DNA from 3 places in the Janthinobacterium sp. SUN206 genome. Region 2 is predicted to be linked to each of the others. Evidence: predicted binding sites of a transcription regulator. Region 2 holds the regulator's gene; each other region holds the start of a gene.

Region 1 (6,134 bases), on a different contig from region 2:
AACCTTGGACCAGGCTGTTGTGTTCACCGCCACCAAGCGTGACGCCGACACCATCGCCGACCGTCTGAACATCGCCGGTTTCTCGGCTGCCGCCTTGCACGGCGACATGCATCAGGGCGCGCGTAACCGCACCCTGGACGGCATGCGCCGCGGCCAGGTCAAAGTGCTGGTTGCCACCGACGTTGCCGCCCGCGGTATCGACGTGCCGACGATCACCCACGTGTTCAACTACGATCTGCCGAAGTTCCCGGAAGACTACGTCCACCGCATCGGCCGTACCGGCCGCGCTGGCCGCAATGGCCTGGCCATCTCGCTGGTGAACCACGCTGAAGGCATGAACGTCAAGCGCATCGAACGCTTCACCAAGCAATTGATCCCGGTCAATGTCATCGAAGGTTTCGAGCCAAAGAAAACGGCATCGGCACCACGTTCGAGCGCCCGTCCAGGCGGCTGGAAACCAGGCGACAACCGTGGCGGCGCGAAGCCAGGCCAACGCACGTTCAGCAAGCCGGGCGCACCGCGTAAAGACGGCGCACCTAGCACCGGCGGCGGCTACAAGGGCTCCAACCCGCGCAGCACCGACGGCGCACGCCGCAGCTACGGCGACCGTTAATCACGGTTTGCCATTGCCTCTAGGCATGCAATGAAAAACGGCCACCAGATCGCTCTGGTGGCCGTTTTTTTATGCCCGCAACGCTTTATTTCTTCGACACTTTCTGGCGCGACAGCTTGCGCAGCTTGGCCTGCTCGAAGCGCACCTGCTGTTCCGGTGTCTCCAGCGCCAGCGGCGGCACGGCCACGGGCTTGCGGTTCGCATCCACGGCCACCATCGTGAAATAACAGCTGTTGGCGTGGCGCACCAGGCGCTGCTGGATGTTTTCCGTCACCACGCGGATACCCACTTCCATCGACGTCGTGCCCGTGTAATTGATCGAGGCCAGGAACGTCACCAGTTCGCCCACGTGGATAGGCTGCAGGAACATCACCTGGTCCACCGACAGGGTGACCACGTAGCTGCCCGAATAGCGGCTGGCGCAGGCATAGGCAACGCTGTCGAGGTACTTCAGGATGGTGCCGCCGTGCACGTTACCGGAAAAGTTGGCCATATCGGGCGTCATCAAGACCGTCATCGTCAGTTCGTGGGCCGACCAGTTCATCGCGCTGTCCAAAGTGTTCTCCAAAGGGGGAAATTAAAAGTGAGGGAAGATGTGAAAACCGGCCCCAGGGGCCGGTAGCGGGACTTACAGGCCCAGGGTATCGATGTCGGCCAGCGAGTCGCGGCCCTTGTCGGAAATGTCGTGGCCCTCGCCTTCGGCGCGCGCCACGATGTGGGCTTTCTTGCCCAGGAAATAAGCCACGTCCGAGTCCAGCTTGGTCAGCGGATCGGTGGCGACGGCGCGCAGCCCCATGATGCAGCGGCGCAGGAACAGCAGTTGTTGTGCTTTCTCGGTGATGGACAAACGGCCATCGCGTGCATAGCTGAGCAGCTTCAGGCCGGACAGGCGCTTGGCATTGCGGGCAACGCAAGCGCTGGGGCGCTCGGTCTTGATGCCGCGTGCAACTTGCTCCAGCGCGTCATATTCATCGGTCGTTAATTTCTCGTTCTTCATTACTTTTCCATAAAAGGCCAGGTGTTCGGCCCCCATGGTACGCGCCCCGCTGCGCATCGGCAACAGGCAACGTGAATCTACCGCCGCCCGCCAGGCGGCCAGGCGGCGGAAACACGGGCGCGACGACCGTTATTTGTAGCTGCGCAGCAGCAGCCATGCCAGGCCGCAACCCGCCACGGCGCCCGCCAGGGCCAGCGCCACGAGGTTTTTGCTGGTGATCACAGGGCGCCGGCCCAGGTAAATTTTGTTATGCAAGGAATTGCCCACGATGGTCTCCTGTACAAGAATTTTTATGATGTCTCATTATAAGAACAGAATCGTGACGGCCGCATGACACTCGACAGTTAGAGCTTGATTTGTATCCACTCGGCAACATTTATTGGCGTTTTTGTTGTTTAAATGGCGTGGCGCTGGCGGCCACCGCGCAGTCCATTTCCGATCGGAAATAAACGCGGCGCGCATCTCCCCGTCACCGCCATGCCGGCGGTGCACCGCGCCCCGTCACTGCATTTTCACGGGCGGCGGCGGCGGCGTCGGCTCCTCGACGGGCACGGGCTCGATGTGGGGCGGCGTTTCCGGCGGCGGCGTGACGGGATCGCCTTCCGGCGGTGGCGGCATATCGGGTTCGGGCGTGCTGTGCGCACGCAACAGGGCAGGACGGAATTGGGTTTGCATGTGACCTCCTTTGCCCCACTCTAGCCGATGCGGCCAAATCCTGGCGCCCGCCAGTGGCAAGCCGCTGCGGGAACTAAACGGCGCGGCGCCACTCCAACCTAACAGGTCTCTCACCTGCGAATGCAAGCAATCCCCATGGCGCGCAAGAAAATCCTCTTTATGGCCGAGGCAGTGACCCTGGCCCACGTCGGCCGCCCCCTGAGCCTGGCCCAGGGACTCGACGAGGACAAATATGAGGTGCATTTTGCCTGCGCCGATGGCTATGACTTTTGCTTCAAGCAGGCGCCCTTTCGCCGCTGGCGCATCGACAGTATTTCATCGCTGCAATTCCTACAGGCCTTGGCGCACGGCAAGCCCGTCTACACGGAAAGCACCCTGCACGCATATGTGGAAGACGACTTGCGCCTGCTCAATACCGTCCAGCCCGATCTCGTGATCGGCGACTTCCGCCTGTCGCTGTCCGTCAGCGCGCGCCTGCAGCGCATTCCCTACCTCACCGTCAGCAATGCCTACTGGAGTCCGTACGTGCGCCAGCACTACACGGTGCCCAGCCTGCCCCTGACCCGCCTGCTGCCCATCTGGCTGGCAGCCCCCCTGTTCCGCCTGATCCGGCCGCTGGCCTTCGCCTCGCATGCCGTGCCGCTGAACCGCGTGCGCCGCCGCCATGGCCTGCCGTCGCTGGGCAGCGACCTGCGGCGCATCTATACGGATGCGGACCGCACCGTGTATGCGGATATTCCGCAACTGTTCCCGCCGCACGCCATGCCGTCCACGCACGACTACCTGGGCCCCATCATCTGGGCGCCGCCGCTCGACTTGCCGGACTGGTGGCAGCGCCCGGAACTGAGCAGTGGACGACCCATCATCTACGTCACCCTGGGCAGTTCCGGCCAGGGGCAATTGCTGCCGCGCGTGCTGCACGCGCTGGCGCCCCTGCCCGTCACCGTATTGGCGGCCACGGCCGGCACCGGCCGCGTCGATGCCGTGCCGCCGAATGCCCACGTCGCGCCCTTCTTGCCGGGCGACGCGGCGGCCCGGCGCGCCAGCCTGGTGATCTGCAACGGCGGCAGCCCCACCAGCCAGCAGGCGCTGACGGCAGGCGTGCCCGTCATCGGCATCGCCAGCAACCTCGACCAATTCCTCAACATGCACGGCATCGCGGGGACCGGCGCCGGCCTGCTGCTGCGCGCCGACCGCTTCCATGAAACCGCCCTGCGCCATGCCGCCACGCGCATGCTCGACGATGGCCGGGCCAGGCTGGCGGCGCGCCAGCTGGCCACGGCCATGCGCGACTATGTGCCAGGGCAACGCTTGCTGCCCCATCTGCACGCCCTGCTGGGGTCTTCGCCGCAAGGCGGCCAGCCTTGACGGGCGGCGTCGGCTTTTCTTACAGAGAGTCCGGCAACACCTGCAGCACGTCAACAAAAGCACGCCAAGTCCTTGATTTCAAAAGAACCTCATGCGTTGGCATGGAAGTCGCTTAAGTCTGGCCATGAGCACCTGCAGACAGGACTCAGGCAACACTTCCAGACTCACTCAACCACGAGGTGAATACAATGAAACTCTCGAAACTGAAACTGCTTCCGGCCGCAGCCGCACTGACCATGTTGTGCGCCGCCGGTAGCGCACAGGCGGGCGCCTACGGCTACGCCTACAACAACATCTTCGGCTTGCAGATCGTCGCCGCCACGGGCTCGATCACCGCCCTGAACAGCACCACGATCTCGCGCGCCACGGCCACCCTGAATGGCGTCAGCGTCATCAATGGCGGCCCCGGCCTGCTCGACTCGCCCCGCGCCGCCATCGGCGCCGTGACCAAAGGGGAAAACAATTTCACGCAACAAGGCGCCTCGGGCAACTACTCGCGCGGCGATGCGCAGATCGTCAGCACGCAGTTTCCCTCGTTCCCGCCCGGCTCCACCTCCACGCAGGCGGTGAACGTGGCCGAGGCCCATCTGGCCGGCCCAGCCGGCACGGCCGACGCGTCCGGCCGCAACGGCTCGACCACGGGCTTCTCCGTCAACTTCGTCGTCGGTTCGCCCACGGCAACGCTGAGCTTTGACTTCTTCTCCTCGCCATTCATGCAAGTCTTCCTGCAAAGCACAGTGGGACAACTGTCCACCGCGACGGCCAACCTGGTGATGACCATTACCATCACCAACTCGACCGGTGCGACCGTCTTCAACTGGACGCCCGATGGCGTCGTCGGCTCCGGCATCTTCGGTGGCACGGAAAACGCCGATGCGGCCAACCTGAACACCGGCCTGGCGACCAACTTCCTGACGCGCGGCAACCTGTTTACGTATAACCCCACCGGTTGCGGCACGCCTGGCGGCACCGGCGTGGGCACGACTTGCGGCGGCAACTTCAACGCCGTCAGCAATGCCCTCGCGGCCGGCAACTACACCTTGACCTTGAATGCGGTGGAGAGCGTGGACCTGGTCAAGCAGGCACCGGAACCGGGCACCCTGGCGCTGCTGGGCCTGGGCCTGGCCGGCCTGGGCTATGCCAGCCGCCGCAAGGTCAGCGCCTGAACCAGGCAACAGGGGGATGCACAGGCGAGGGAGTTTCCTCGCCTTTTTCATGTGGCAAGCCTGTCGGTTTTCCTTACAACCCGGCCGACCAGGAGATGAGGATTTTCATGACTACATTTTCTTGTACCCGATTGCCCATGCTCCTGCTGAGCTTGCTATTGCTGGCCAGCAGCGGCACTGCCGGCGCCGCCGCCTACGGCTATTCGTACACCAGCGTCTTTGGCCTGGTCATCAGCAATCCCTCCGGCTCCGTCACCCTGCTCAGCAACATCGACCTGTCACGCACGACCGCCACGCTCAATGGCAGCAGCGTCATCAATGGCGGCAGCAACGAGATCGACGCGCCGCAGGCGAAACGCGGCGCCGTCAGCAAGGGAGAGAACGACTTTACCCCGCAAGGCATGGGCAATGCTTCGTATGCGCGCGGCGAAGCGCAAATCGTCGCCTCGCAAATCCCCCCCTTCCCACCGGGCTCGACCAGCACGCATACCGTGAACGCGGCAGAAACCTTCCTGGCGGGCGGCGGCAGCGCGGACGCCTCGGGGCGCAACGGTTCCAGCACCGCGATGACCGTCAATTTCGTCGTCGGCCAACCGGGCGCGACCCTGGCCTTCGACTTCCAGGCCCTGCCCTTCATGCAGCTGTACCTGGACGCGCTGGCCGGCACGGGCTCGGCGGCCACGACGAATATGGCGATGACGTTCAGCATCATCGATGAACATGGCCAGATCGTCTTCAGCTGGGCACCCGACGGCAAGCTCGGCTCCGGCATCCTGGGCGGCACCGAACTGGCCGATGCGGCCAGCCTCAACACGGGCTACGCGCAAACGCCGCTCACCAGCGGCAGCGTGTTCACCTACGATCCCAGCGGCTGCGGCGCCCCCACGGGCACGGGCGTCGGCACGGCGTGCGGCGGGCAGTACGGCGCCGTCACGGACAGGCTGGCGGCCGGCAGCTACACGCTGGTGTTGAATATGCTGAACAGTTCCGAACTGGCCTATGTGCCAGGCGTCACGCCAATGGCGCTGCCGGGCACCTTGCCGTTGCTGGCGGCCGGCTTGCTGGCGCTGGCCGTCCTGGCGCCCCGGCGGCGGCGCTGACGGGGCGTCACGCGCGCCTCACTGGCCCGCCGTTGGCGCCACCAGCAAGTCTTGCAGCGGACGGCGCAGCGAGCGCGCACTGGCCGCCGGGCCGGCGCCTATGCGCCCGAGAAACACGGCCCGATCCAACGCGGCCGCCCCCAGCACGGCCTGGCAGCGCACGGCCAGTGCCTGCGCCAGCTCCTGCAGGCCATCGGTGCGCGAAAAGGCGCGCC
Region 2 (6,134 bases):
CGGCGAAGTGGTGGGCTTGCTGGGCCCGAACGGCGCCGGCAAGACCACCTCGTTCTATATGATCGTCGGCCTGGTGCCGTCCGATGGCGGCAGCATCGATATCAGCGGCGTGGATATCTCCAGCCTGCCGATCCACCGCCGCGCGCAGATGGGCCTGTCCTACCTGCCGCAGGAAGCGTCCGTCTTCCGCAAGCTGACGGTGGAAGACAATATCCGCGCCGTGCTGGAAATCCAGACCGTCGAAGGCCGCCCGCTGACGAAGGCCGAGATCGAGGAGCGGCTGGATAAATTGCTGGCCGACCTGCAGATTGAAAAGCTGCGCGAGAACCAGGCGCTGTCCCTGTCCGGTGGCGAACGCCGCCGCGTGGAAATCGCCCGCGCGCTGGCCACCGATCCCCGTTTCGTGCTGCTCGACGAGCCGTTCGCCGGCGTCGATCCGATCGCCGTGATCGAGATCCAGCGCATCGTGCGTTTCTTGAAGGAGCGCAATATCGGCGTGCTGATTACCGATCATAATGTGCGTGAGACGCTGGGTATTTGCGACCGCGCCTACATCATCAACCAGGGCTCGGTGCTGGCGTCGGGACGCCCCGACGACATCATTGCGAACGAGTCGGTACGCCGGGTCTATCTGGGCGAACACTTCCGCATGTAAGCCAATGAAACAATCATTGCAGCTGCGCACTTCGCAGCACCTGGCACTGACGCCGCAGTTGCAGCAATCGATACGCCTGTTGCAATTGTCTACCCTGGAATTGCACCAGGAACTCGAGCAATTGCTGACGGACAATCCCTTGCTCGAACGCCTCGACGATCCGCTCGACCGTTCGCTGCGCCTGCTGTCCGACGGGGCCTTGAGCTCCACGGCCGCGCCGGCCGAAGCGCCGCCCCAGCCGCCAGGCCAGGAGGCGCCCGCGGCGCCGGCCGAAGGGGAAGCGTTTGACGGCGAGGGGGGCGACAGCCCGGCCGCCGCGGACGGCGGCGACAGCGACTGGAGCGAGGCGAGCCGGGGGAAGGCGCCCGACGACGACGATTCGCGTCCGCAATTGGAGGCCCATCACTGCACCCTGCGCGAACACCTGATGGAGCAGATGCGCGTGACGGTGCTCGAATTGCGCGACCGCGCGCTGGTCGAGCTGATCATCGACGCGCTCGACGACAATGGCTACCTGGAAGAGTCGCTCGACGACATCCTGGCGCGCCTGCCGGAAGAGCTGGAAATCGACGCCGACGAGATGCGCACGGCCTTGTCGCTGCTGCAAAGTTTCGATCCGCCGGGCGTGGGCGCGCGCAACGCGTCCGAATGCCTGGCCCTGCAAATCAAGCGCTTGCCGCACATCGCCATGGTGACGCGGCGCATGGCCCTCGTCATCGTGGAAAAGCACCTGGCCTGGTTTGCCCAGCGCGATTTCAACAAGTTGAAAAAAGCCCTCGATTGCGACGATGAAGACTTGCGCGAAGCGCAGACGGTGATTCGCCAGTGCAATCCGCATCCGGGCGCCGTGTTCGCCTCGGACGTGTCCGATTACGTGGTGCCCGACGTCGTCGTCAAGCGCGCGCGCAATGGCTGGCAAGTCACCCTGAACAACGACGTCATGCCGCGCCTGCGCGTCAACGCCATGTACGCCAACTTGCTCAAGCAGGGCAAGGGGGAGGGCGCCATGGGCGCACAGTTGCAGGAAGCCAAGTGGCTGATCAAGAATATGCGCCAGCGCTTCGACACGATCCTGCGCGTGGCGCAGGCGATAGTAGAAAGACAAAAGAACTTTTTCTCGCATGGGGCCGTTGCCATGCGCCCCCTTGTGCTCCGTGAAATAGCTGATACACTGGGTTTACACGAGAGTACTATCTCGCGGGTAACAACTCAAAAGTACATGCTGACCCCGCACGGCATGTTCGAGTTGAAATATTTCTTTGGTAGCCACGTCGCCACCGAAGCGGGGGGCGAAGCGTCATCGACGGCGATACGGGCATTGATCGTGCAACTGACAGGAGCAGAAGACCCTAAAAATCCTTTATCCGACAGTAAGATTGCGGACATGCTGGGGGAACAAGGCATGGTGATTGCGCGACGTACTGTTGCCAAATACCGGGAAGCATTAAAAATTCCGCCAGTGAGCCTGCGTAAGTGTTTGTAAGTTTTTTTCGGTTCCTCTGCGGGCCGGATAGGATGGACCGCACGAACCCGATCATCTTTAGGAGTGTGTATGAATCTCACCATCAGCGGACATCATCTCGAAGTGACACCAGCCATCCGTGAATACGTACAAACGAAGCTGGAGCGCGTGAAACGTCATTTCGATCAAGTCATCGATATCGCCGTGATTCTGACCGTGGATAACCTCAAAGAGAAAGAAAAACGTCAAAAGGCTGAAGTCAACCTGCGTTTGAGCGGCAAGACTGTCTATGTGGAAAGCTTGGCGCACGACCTGTACGCCGCGATCGATACGCTGATCGACAAGCTCGATAGGCAAGTGATGAAATACAAAACCAAAGTGCAAGGGCACGGTAAAGAGGCGATCAAGCATCTGCCAGACAACTCCGAGGAAGAAGCCGTCGTCGCCGTCTAAGGCCACCCGCTTCCAGCAGTTGTGATCAACTAAGGGCGCACATTGCGCCCTTTTTTGCGCCCAGCGGAACGCAATGTTCCCCGCGCAGGCATTAGAATATTCGCACTTTCACTTCTTTCCTGCCTGCCATGAGCGACTTCGTCCAGACTTCCATCCGCAACCGCACCGGGCACATCGTGCTCGACCGTCCGAAAGCCTTGAATTCCCTGTCGCTGGAGATGGTGCGCGCCCTGAGCGCGGCCCTGCTGGCCTGGCGCGACGATCCGCAGGTGGACGCCGTCGTGATCCGCTCCAGCAGCGACAAGGCCCTGTGCGCCGGCGGCGACATCCGTTTCTTTTACGATGCGGGTCTGGCCACGCCGCAAGGCGGCAGCGCCTTGCTGGAAGATTTCTTTACGGAAGAATATGCTTTAAATCATTTAATTCATTTCTACCCGAAACCGTATATCGCCGTGATGGATGGCGTGGTGATGGGCGGCGGCATGGGCGTGGCGCAAGCCGGGCCAGGCAACCGCTTGCGCATCGTGACGGGCCGCACGCGCATGGCCATGCCGGAAGTCAATATCGGCCTGTTCCCGGACGTGGGCGGCAGTTATTTCCTGTCCCGCCTGGCTGGCCAGCTGGGCCTGTACCTGGGCTTGACGGGCTTGACGATCAACGCGGCCGACGCCCTGTACACGGGCCTGGCCGATGTCTACCTGCCCGAAGCGCAGATGGGGGCGCTGCTGGACCTGTTTGAATCGACGCCGGGCGAGGCCTTGCCGGTGGCCATCAAGGCGCTGGCGGCGCCATTCCAGGCCGAGGCAGGCGCTTCTCCCCTGGCCACGGCACGCGCAGCGCTGGACCGCCATTTCAGTGCGGGTTCGGTGGCGGCCATCATGGCCTCGCTGGCGCTGGACGACAGTGCGTTCGCCGCCAAGGCGCTGGCGGCCATGCGCCTGCGCTCGCCCTTGATGATGTCGGTGACCCTGGAATTGCTGCAGCGGGGCGCCCACCTGGGCGTGGCCGATTGCCTGCGCCTGGAGCGCACGGTGGTACGCCATAATTTCGAACATGGCGAAGTGCTCGAGGGCGTGCGCGCGCTGGTGGTCGACAAGGACAATGCGTCCCGCTGGAACCCCGCCAGCCTGGACGAAGTCGACGCGGCCATGGTGGCGCGCTTCTTTGCCCCCGTCTGGCCGGCCGCTGCGCATCCGCTGCGCCACCTCGATTAACTAGCTGCGCTCGCGGTGGCGCAGTACCACGCGCTCGTTGGGGCCGAAATATTGCGCCAGCCGCTCCGCCATGTACACGGAGCGGTGCTGGCCGCCCGTGCAACCGAGGGCCACCGTCAGGTAGCTGCGGTTGTCGGACTTGAATGATGGCAACCATTTCTCGATGAAGGCGCGGATGTCGGCCAGCAGTTCCAGCGCGCTGGGCTGCGCGTCGAGGAAGGCGATCACGGGCGCGTCGCGTCCGTCGAGGGGGCGCAAGGCGAGGTCGTAATAGGGATTCGGCAAGGCCCGCACGTCGAAGACGAAATCGGCGTCCAGCGGCACGCCCAGCTTGAAGGCGAACGATTCGAAGAACAGGGTCAGCGGCGCGCGTTCGGAGGCGACGATATCCTTGATCCAGGCACGCAGCTTGTTGGCGCTCAGTTCCGACGTGTCGATCACATGGCCCAGCTGTTCGATGGCCGACAGGCGTTCGCGCTCTTCCGAAATGCACTCGATCAGGGTGCGGCGGCTGGCCGGATTCTGGTTCGGCCGCAATTCGTGCGACAGCGGATGGCTGCGCCGCGTTTCCGAGAAGCGGGCCACCAGCGAATGCGTGGTGGCTGTCAGGAACATGACCTTGACGTCGTGCCCCTGGTCGCGCAGCAGGGCCACATTATGCGGCAGGCTGGTCAGCGACTCGGCGCTGCGCGCATCGACGGCGACAGCCAGTTGCGGTGTACCTTCGTCGAGCAGGGTCTGCACCAGGCTGGGCAGCAAGGCCGGTGGCAGGTTGTCGACACAATAGTAACCGGTATCTTCCAGCACATTGAGCGCGACGGATTTACCGGAGCCGGATATTCCGGTGATAAGGACGATATGCATAACCCGATCATACAATAAAGACCGGCGCTCCGCTCCCAAGGCAACTATCTTTACAAATTATTGCAATTTGGGCTGTAGTATTGGTTAAACAAAAGAGGGCGTGCTTCTTGCAACGCTAGTCGCCGCTCATTGCCAAACGTTGCCGTTCCATGAACTCCTGCAAGGTATCGATGCCGCGCAGTTGCAAAATCGTATTGCGCACGGCCGCTTCCAGCAGCACGGCGATGTTGCGGCCGGCGGCGACGGGGATGACGACCTTGCGCACGGGCAAGCCCAGCACGTCTTCCGTGGGGAACAGGAAAGGCAGGCGTTCGACTTCTTCTTCCAGCGCGTTGCGGCGCACGAGGTGCACGATCAGCTTCAGGCGCATCTTGCGGCGCACGGCCGTTTCGCCAAAGATGGCCTTGATATCGAGCAAGCCCAGTCCCCGCACTTCCAGCAGGTTTTGCAGCAGGGGCGGGCAGCGGCCTTCGATCATATTGGGCGCGATGCGCGAAAATTCGACGGCGTCGTCGGCCACGAGGCCGTGGCTGCGCGAGATCAGTTCCAGCCCCAGCTCGCTCTTGCCCAGGCCCGAGTCGCCCGTGATCAGCACGCCCACGCCCAGCACGTCCATGAACACGCCATGCATGATGATGCGCTGCGCCAGTTTTTTCGACAGGTAGACGCGCAGGAAGTCGATCACTTGCGCGGCCGGCAGCGGGGTGGAGAACAGGGGAATGTTTTGTTCGTCGCAGATGGCGAGGATGTCGGGTGGCGTTTCCAGCCCTTGCGCGATGATCAGCGCGGGCGGACCGCCGGCGATCAGTTCGCCGATCACGTGGGTGCGCGTGTTGACCTTCAGGCGTTGGTAATAGTTAATTTCCTGGTGGCCGAAGACCTGGATGCGGCCCGGATGGATCAGGTTCAAGTGGCCCACCTGGTCGGCGGCCGACGAGACGTCGCCCGAGATCAGGCGCTCGCCGCCGGGGAAGCCGGCGAACCAGCCCAGTTGCAGACTTTCACGATTATCGTCGTACAGGCGTTGTATCGTCAGCGGCGTTTGCAACATGGCAGTCTTCTTCAGGAGTGGAGGAATACCTGAAGTTTAACCTGCCGCTTGCAGACTGGGTTGCCAATTGACGATGCGCGAATGCACGGATTTCGGTTCCGGATCCGTGGCCAATGCCGTGCGGAAGGCGTCGTCGGAAAACATTTCGGCGATTTCCGACAGGATTTCCAGATGTTGCTGGGTGACATGATCTGGAATCAGCAGGAAAAACAGCAGATTGACGGGCTTGCCATCGGGCGATTCGAATGGAATCGGCTCGGCCAGGCGCACGAAGGCGCCCAGCGGCGCTTTCAAGGTTTTGCTGCCCTTGACCCTGCCATGCGGCACGGCCACGCCATGACCCAGTCCGGTCGAGCCCAGGCGTTCGCGGGCAAACAGATTGTCCGAGACGGTAGAGCGGGCGATGCCGTAATTGTTTTCGAAGATCAGGCCGGC
Region 3 (6,134 bases), on a different contig from region 2:
CCGTTGGGCATCTTCCTTGCCAGCAGCGACCGCGCACAGAATATCCTGCGCCCCCTGCTGGATGCCATGCAGACGACGCCCGCGTTTGTCTACCTAGTGCCCGTGGTAATGCTGTTTGGTATCGGTAATGCGCCTGGCGTGATCGTGACGATCATCTTTGCCCTGCCGCCGCTGGTGCGTCTGACCAACCTCGGCATCCGCCAGGTGCGTCCCGACCTGATCGAAGCGGCCCGCGCCTATGGCGCCTCGCCGTGGCAGTTGCTGACCCGCGTGCAATTCCCGCTGGCCATGCCATCGATCATGGCCGGTATCAACCAGTCGCTGATGCTGTCGCTGTCGATGGTCGTGATCGCCTCGATGATCGCCGTCGGCGGCTTGGGCCAGATGGTATTGCGCGGCATCGGCCGCCTGGACATGGGCCTGGCCACCGTGGGCGGCCTGGGCATCGTGCTGCTGGCCATCACCCTGGACCGCTTGACGCAAGCGATGGGCCAGCCACGCCGCGGCGTGCGCCACTGGTACCAGACGGGTCCTGCCGGTTTCGTGCTGCGCCTGGTGCGCGGCAATGCGGAGAAAAATAATGTTGAACAGCAAGTAACGCTGGCCAACGCACAATAAAGGATACACATGCATCAAATCGACAATTTCAAAGTGACGCAAAAATCGCAACGCAAGTTCCAGCTGTTTTCCGCCCTGGCGATCGCCGCCATGGCCCTGACCACCAGCCTGGCCATGGCGCAGACGCCGGCCGCCGCTGCCGATGCGCTGCCCGGCAAGGGCGTCAAGGTGCAACCGCTGCAAAGCTCGATCGCGGAAGAAACCTTCCAGACCATGCTGGTCGACAAGGCCCTGGAAAAGCTGGGCTACGAAGTGCAGCCCATCAAGGAAGTGGAATATCCGACGGCGCATATCGCCATTGCCAACGGTGACGCCACCTTCATGGCCGTGCACTGGGACCCGATGCACAAGGATTTCTATAACAATGCGGGCGGCGACGCCAAGCTGTCGCGCACGGGCCAGTATGCGGGGCCTGCCGCGCAAGGTTATCTGATCGACAAGGTGACGGCGGAAAAGTACAACATCACGAATATCGACCAGTTGCGCGATCCCAACCTGGCCAAGCTGTTCGACCATGATGGCGATGGCAAGGCCGACTTGACCGGTTGCAACCCCGGCTGGGGCTGCGAAGCGCTGATCGAGAACCACATGGATGCGTATAAATTGCGCAAGACGGTGACCCACGTGCAGGGCAGCTATGCGGCCCTGATCGCCGACACCCTGGGCCGCTACAAGCGTGGCGAACCGATCCTGTATTACACGTGGACGCCGTACTGGGTCAGCGGCGTGCTGGTGCCGGGCAAGGACGTGGTCTGGCTGAAAGTGCCGTTCTCGGCCAATCCGGACAAGGTGAATACCCGCCTCGACGATGGCAGCGACTACGGCTTTGCCGTCAACACGGCGCGCATCGTGTCGAACAAGGCCTGGGCGGAGAAGAATCCGGCCGCGGCCAAGCTGTTCGAAGTGATGCAATTGCCCGTGGCGGACATCAATGCGCAGAACGAGCGCATGCGCCGCGGCGAAAACACGCAAGCCGATATCGCCCGTCATACGGCTGGCTGGATCAAGTTCCACCAGCAGACGTTTGACGGCTGGATCGCGCAAGCGCTGGCGGCGGCGAAAAAGTAAGTTTGCGGCTGAGACAGGCGTAAAAAAAGTGGCTACCGATTTGGTAGCCACTTTTGCATTTTCAGCCTGTTTTTGTGGTTTTTGGTGAGTTTTCAGCCGTTTTCGGCCCATTTCTCTGCAAAACAGGCGTTTTCAGGTTTAATCCTTCAAGTCTTCGATCAGGTCGATGTATTGCTGTTGCGCCTCTTCCTTCGAGGTGCCGGCCAGGGCCGCCCAGGCGTCGAACTTGGCGCGGTTGACGAAATCGGTCATGCCAGGACGCTCGCCCGTGGCGTCGCCGCTCGACGCTTGCTTGAACAAGGCGTAGATTTTCAACAAGGTCATATTGTCCGGACGCTCGGACAGGGTCTTGGAATCGAGCTGCGCTTGTTCGAATTGCTCTTGTAAACTCATGATGGCTCCTGTGTGCTGATGGAATCGCTGGAAAAGTGCGGCAGGCCCGGCGGAGTGGCCACCGTGCGTGCTGCAGTGCCTGACATCATAGTGAAAAAAGCGCGCCGTGCATTAGAGGACACACTCAAAACAAAAACGCCGCCGCTGAGTGAACAGGGGCGGCGTCGGTACAGTCGCTTGAGCGCTGCGGAGTCGGTGCTTATACGCCCAGCAGTTCGACGTCGAAAATCAGGGTGGCGTTCGGAGGAATCACGCCGCCGGCGCCGCGTGCGCCATAGCCCAGTGCTGCCGGGATGATCAGCTGGCGCTTGCCGCCCACTTTCATGCCTTGCACGCCTTCGTCCCAGCCTTGAATGACGCGGCCGGCACCCAGCGGGAATTCGAATGGATCGTTGCGGTCCTTGCTCGAGTCAAATTTCGCGCCGGCGCTGCCGTCGTCGTTTTGCAGCCAGCCCGTGTAATGCACGACAACATTGTTGCCGGCTTGCGCTTCAGCGCCTTCGCCAACGGTGGTGTCGATGTATTGCAGGCCGGAAGCGGTAGTGGTGGTGGTCATGATTATCCTTGTGTAGGCGATGAAAGCTTCAGATTGTAGAGCAATGAGTTGCAAAGCGCCATTCCAGGCCTGGCACGGGGAAAAAACGGAAATTACGGCGATGTGTGGCTGCCGGCAGCATTTAAGGGGGGATTTCACACAATAAATACAGTGTTCCACGTAAAATGCATGTTTTGTATTTAACAGTGATTTTTGCCATGTTCCGCAGTCTACGCCGCCTTGTTTTTTCCTCGCTGTGCCTGGTTTCCGCAATATCGACGGCGCAAGCCGAAGTGGTGGTGGTGCTCAATTCCCGTGATGCTACGGTGCAACTGCTGGACCAGAAAACCTATGCTCCCCTGTCCACCTTTGCCGTCGGCAAGGAACCGCACCATCTGATGGAAACGCCGGACGGCAAGTCGCTGATCGTCGCCAGTTCCGTCGGCAACGAGCTGATCTTCCTCGACCCTGTGTCGGGCCAGATCCAGCGCCGCATCAGCAACATCCTCGACCCGTACCAGATCGGCTTTTCGCCGGACCAGAAATGGTTCATCTCGAACTCCTTGCGCCTGGACCGCATCGACCTGTACCGCTACGACGGCAAGAACCTGACCCTGGCCAAGCGCATCCCGCTGCCAAAACTGCCCAGCCACATGGCGTTCACGGCCGACAGCACCATGGCTTTCATTACGCAGCAGGGCAGCAACCAGGTCAGCGCCATCGACCTGGCCACGCAAACGGTGAAATGGACCATGCCTGTCGGCCCGGCGCCGGCCGGCATCACGATGACGCCCGATGGCAAGCATTTGCTGGTGGGCATCATGGGCAGCGATTACGTGGAAGTGATCGACTGGCGCACGCAAAAGACCGTCAAGCGCATCAAGGCGGGCGCCGGCACGCACAATTTCCGCGCGCTGGGCGACAACCGCATGACGTTTGTCTCGAACCGCGTGTCGAACACCATTAACATCATCGACCAGCAAACCCTGGAAAACGTGGGCACCATCAATGTGCCGGGCGGCCCCGATTGCATGGAAATCACGCCGGACGGCAAGACCATGTGGGTAACGTTGCGCTGGATCAAGAAAGTGGCCGTGATCGACCTTACCACGCGCAAGGTGATCAAGACCATCCCGGTGGGCCGCTCGCCCCATGGCGTGTACTTCGCCACCCACTCGCCGCGCATGTGATGAGCCGGTGATGATGAAACGCTTCATTTTCGCGGGCCACGCGCCCGCCATGCTGCTGTGCGCCAACGCCATGCTGTCGCCCGCGCATGCCGCCACACCTGCTGCCGTACCTGCCGCCGTATCTGCTGCCCCAGCCGCATCTCCAGCTGCATCTTTAGCGCCAGCCGCCTGCAAGGGCACCATCTACATGACGTTTGACACGGGCAGCCAGTCGCAAGCGCAGCTGATCGCCGACGTGCTGAATAAACGCCATGTGAAGGCAACCTTCTTCCTGGCCAATGAAAAGACCACGCGCGGCGACTATTCGCTCGATGCCTCGTGGGCGCCGTACTGGAAAGCCCGCGTGGCCGAAGGCCATGCGTTTGGCACGCATACGTTTGACCACGTGTACTGGAAGAAGGATCTGGCCAACGGCTTGATCCAGGTCAAGCCCCAGTTCGGCAAGGATGGCGGCAAGCTGGCGTCATTCACGGATCAGCAGTTCTGCGAAGAATTGCGCCGCGTCGATACGCGCTTCCAGGAGCTGACCGGGCGCAAGCTCGACCCGTTCTGGCGCGCGCCGGGCGGCTACACGTCGCCGCGCACCCTGGCGGCCGGCAGCGCCTGCGGCTACCAGCACGCGGGCTGGGCGCCGGCCGGCTATTCGGGCGATGAATTACCCAGCGATAAGTATCCAAACGCCACGCTGCTGAAGAAAGCCCTGGCGAACTTGCGCAGCGGCGATATTTTCATTGCGCACATGGGCATCTGGTCGCGCAAGGATGCATGGGCACCGGCCAACCTGGACGCCTTGATTTCCGGCCTGCAAGACAAAGGTTTCTGCTTTGCCACCCTGCGCGAGCACCCTGCCTATGCGCAGAAGAAGGGCCAGCCATGATCGCCGCCGACATCGTCAGCTTCGTTACGCCCGTCATCGATGCTGTGGTCGACGCCTTTGGCGCGGCGCAAGGATGGCTGTTCCAGACGGTGGTGAACCCGCTCGTATATCACCTGGGCTTTGGCGAATTCACGGAAGAAGCGTTCGAGGGCACGGAGTGGCTGCTGATCGGCCTGTGCGAACTGGTGCTGCTGTTTCTCGTGCTGCGTCCGCTCGAAGCCTTGATTCCCGCGCAAAAGATGACGGACCCGCGCGCCCGCTGGAACGATTTTATCTATACGGTGCTGCACCGCATCGGCCTGTTTTCCGTCGTGGTGTTCTTCACGCTCGATCCGCTGATGGATGCACTGGCAGGCGCCTTGCGCTTCGACAATATTCATCCATTGAACCTGGAATCGCTGTTGCCCGGCATCAGCCCCTTACTCAGTTTTATCATTTATTTTGTGATACTGGACTTCGTCGATTATTGCTACCACCGGGCCTCGCACCATTTCGGCTGGTGGTGGGGCTTGCACAGCCTGCATCACAGCCAGCAAAACATGAATTTGTGGAGCGATGACCGCAATCACTTGCTCGATGACTTCCTGCGCGACGTGGTGATGGCGCTGGTGGCGCTCGGCATTGGCGTGCCGCCGGGCCAGTATGTGCTGCTGGTGTCGATTTCGCGCATTTTGCAAAGCTTGCAGCATGCGAATGTGAGGATACACTTCGGTCGCATCGGCGAGCGGCTCTTGATCTCGCCCCGTTTCCACCGCACGCATCACGCGATCGGCGTGGGGCACGAGTCGAAAGGCAAGGGCAGCATGGGTGGTTGCAACTTCGGCGTGGTCTTGCCGATTTGGGATATGCTGCTGGGCACCGCGAATTTCTCGGCGGGCTATGCGCGCACGGGCGTGCGCGACCAGCTGGCCCGCATCGACAGCAACGGTGTCGGCCGGCCGGGGCGCAACTATGGCCGCGGTTTCTGGCAGCAGCAATGGCTGGGCCTGCGTCGCATGGTGGAATTTGCAAGAATTAAACGAAAAGGACGCCGTTGATGCGTAATGTGTTGAATTCGTATGGCCGTGCTTTCCTGTCGCAATTGCATGGCAGGATACTGCTGCTGAGCGTGGCGCCGTTCATCCTGTCGCTGGTGCTGTGGGGCGGCTTGCTGTACGTGGGCTTGCAGCCGCTGATCGACAGCCTGCATGCGCTGTTCACGCAGTACGATTTCTTCCGCACCAGCGGCCAGGTGCTGACCACTTTCGGCCTGGGCGTGCTGAAAGCCGTGATCGTGCCGCTGATCGCCATGTTCATGCTGCTGCCGCTGATGATCCTGACGGCGCTGATCTTCATGGGCCTGTTCGCCATGCCGGCCATCGGCCGCCATATCGGCGGGCGGCACTTTCCGCAACTGGAAAAGAAGCATGGCGGCAGCCTGCTGGGCAGCGTCGGTACTTCGCTGGCCACGTTT

The links. Region 2 encodes sigma-54, which starts transcription at its own class of promoters, with help from an activator protein. Its sites were predicted from a motif close to TGGCANGNAANCTGCTTT; they were not measured.
Region 1: O3300_RS08125 (EDSAP-1 family PEP-CTERM protein) is a predicted target of sigma-54. The motif match lies at 3,751-3,768, and genes of this name have one in related genera.
Region 3: O3300_RS23880 (beta-propeller fold lactonase family protein) is a predicted target of sigma-54. The motif match lies at 2,789-2,806, and genes of this name have one in related genera.

What each region holds. Positions count from the first base shown of each region.
Region 1 covers NZ_JAPWIB010000001.1:1,804,610-1,810,743, forward strand. The annotation lists gene O3300_RS08095 (DEAD/DEAH box helicase) at 1-613, shown strand, start outside; gene O3300_RS08100 (acyl-CoA thioesterase) at 699-1,157, opposite strand; gene O3300_RS08105 (hypothetical protein) at 1,242-1,610, opposite strand; gene O3300_RS08110 (hypothetical protein) at 1,740-1,865, opposite strand; gene O3300_RS08115 (hypothetical protein) at 2,112-2,285, opposite strand; gene O3300_RS08120 (glycosyltransferase) at 2,421-3,653, shown strand; gene O3300_RS08125 (EDSAP-1 family PEP-CTERM protein) at 3,842-4,819, shown strand; gene O3300_RS08130 (EDSAP-1 family PEP-CTERM protein) at 4,927-5,919, shown strand; gene O3300_RS08135 (nitroreductase family protein) at 5,938-6,134, opposite strand, start outside.
Region 2 covers NZ_JAPWIB010000003.1:608,566-614,699, forward strand. The annotation lists gene lptB (LPS export ABC transporter ATP-binding protein) at 1-655, shown strand, start outside; gene O3300_RS19725 (RNA polymerase factor sigma-54) at 660-2,138, shown strand; gene hpf (ribosome hibernation-promoting factor, HPF/YfiA family) at 2,208-2,570, shown strand; gene O3300_RS19735 (enoyl-CoA hydratase/isomerase family protein) at 2,699-3,784, shown strand; gene rapZ (RNase adapter RapZ) at 3,785-4,648, opposite strand; gene hprK (HPr(Ser) kinase/phosphatase) at 4,764-5,699, opposite strand; gene O3300_RS19750 (PTS sugar transporter subunit IIA) at 5,736-6,134, opposite strand, start outside.
Region 3 covers NZ_JAPWIB010000005.1:110,694-116,827, forward strand. The annotation lists gene proW (glycine betaine/L-proline ABC transporter permease ProW) at 1-618, shown strand, start outside; gene proX (glycine betaine/L-proline ABC transporter substrate-binding protein ProX) at 628-1,686, shown strand; gene O3300_RS23870 (acyl-CoA-binding protein) at 1,825-2,079, opposite strand; gene O3300_RS23875 (FKBP-type peptidyl-prolyl cis-trans isomerase) at 2,279-2,635, opposite strand; gene O3300_RS23880 (beta-propeller fold lactonase family protein) at 2,833-3,804, shown strand; gene O3300_RS23885 (polysaccharide deacetylase family protein) at 3,875-4,681, shown strand; gene O3300_RS23890 (sterol desaturase family protein) at 4,678-5,718, shown strand; gene O3300_RS23895 (EI24 domain-containing protein) at 5,718-6,134, shown strand, end outside.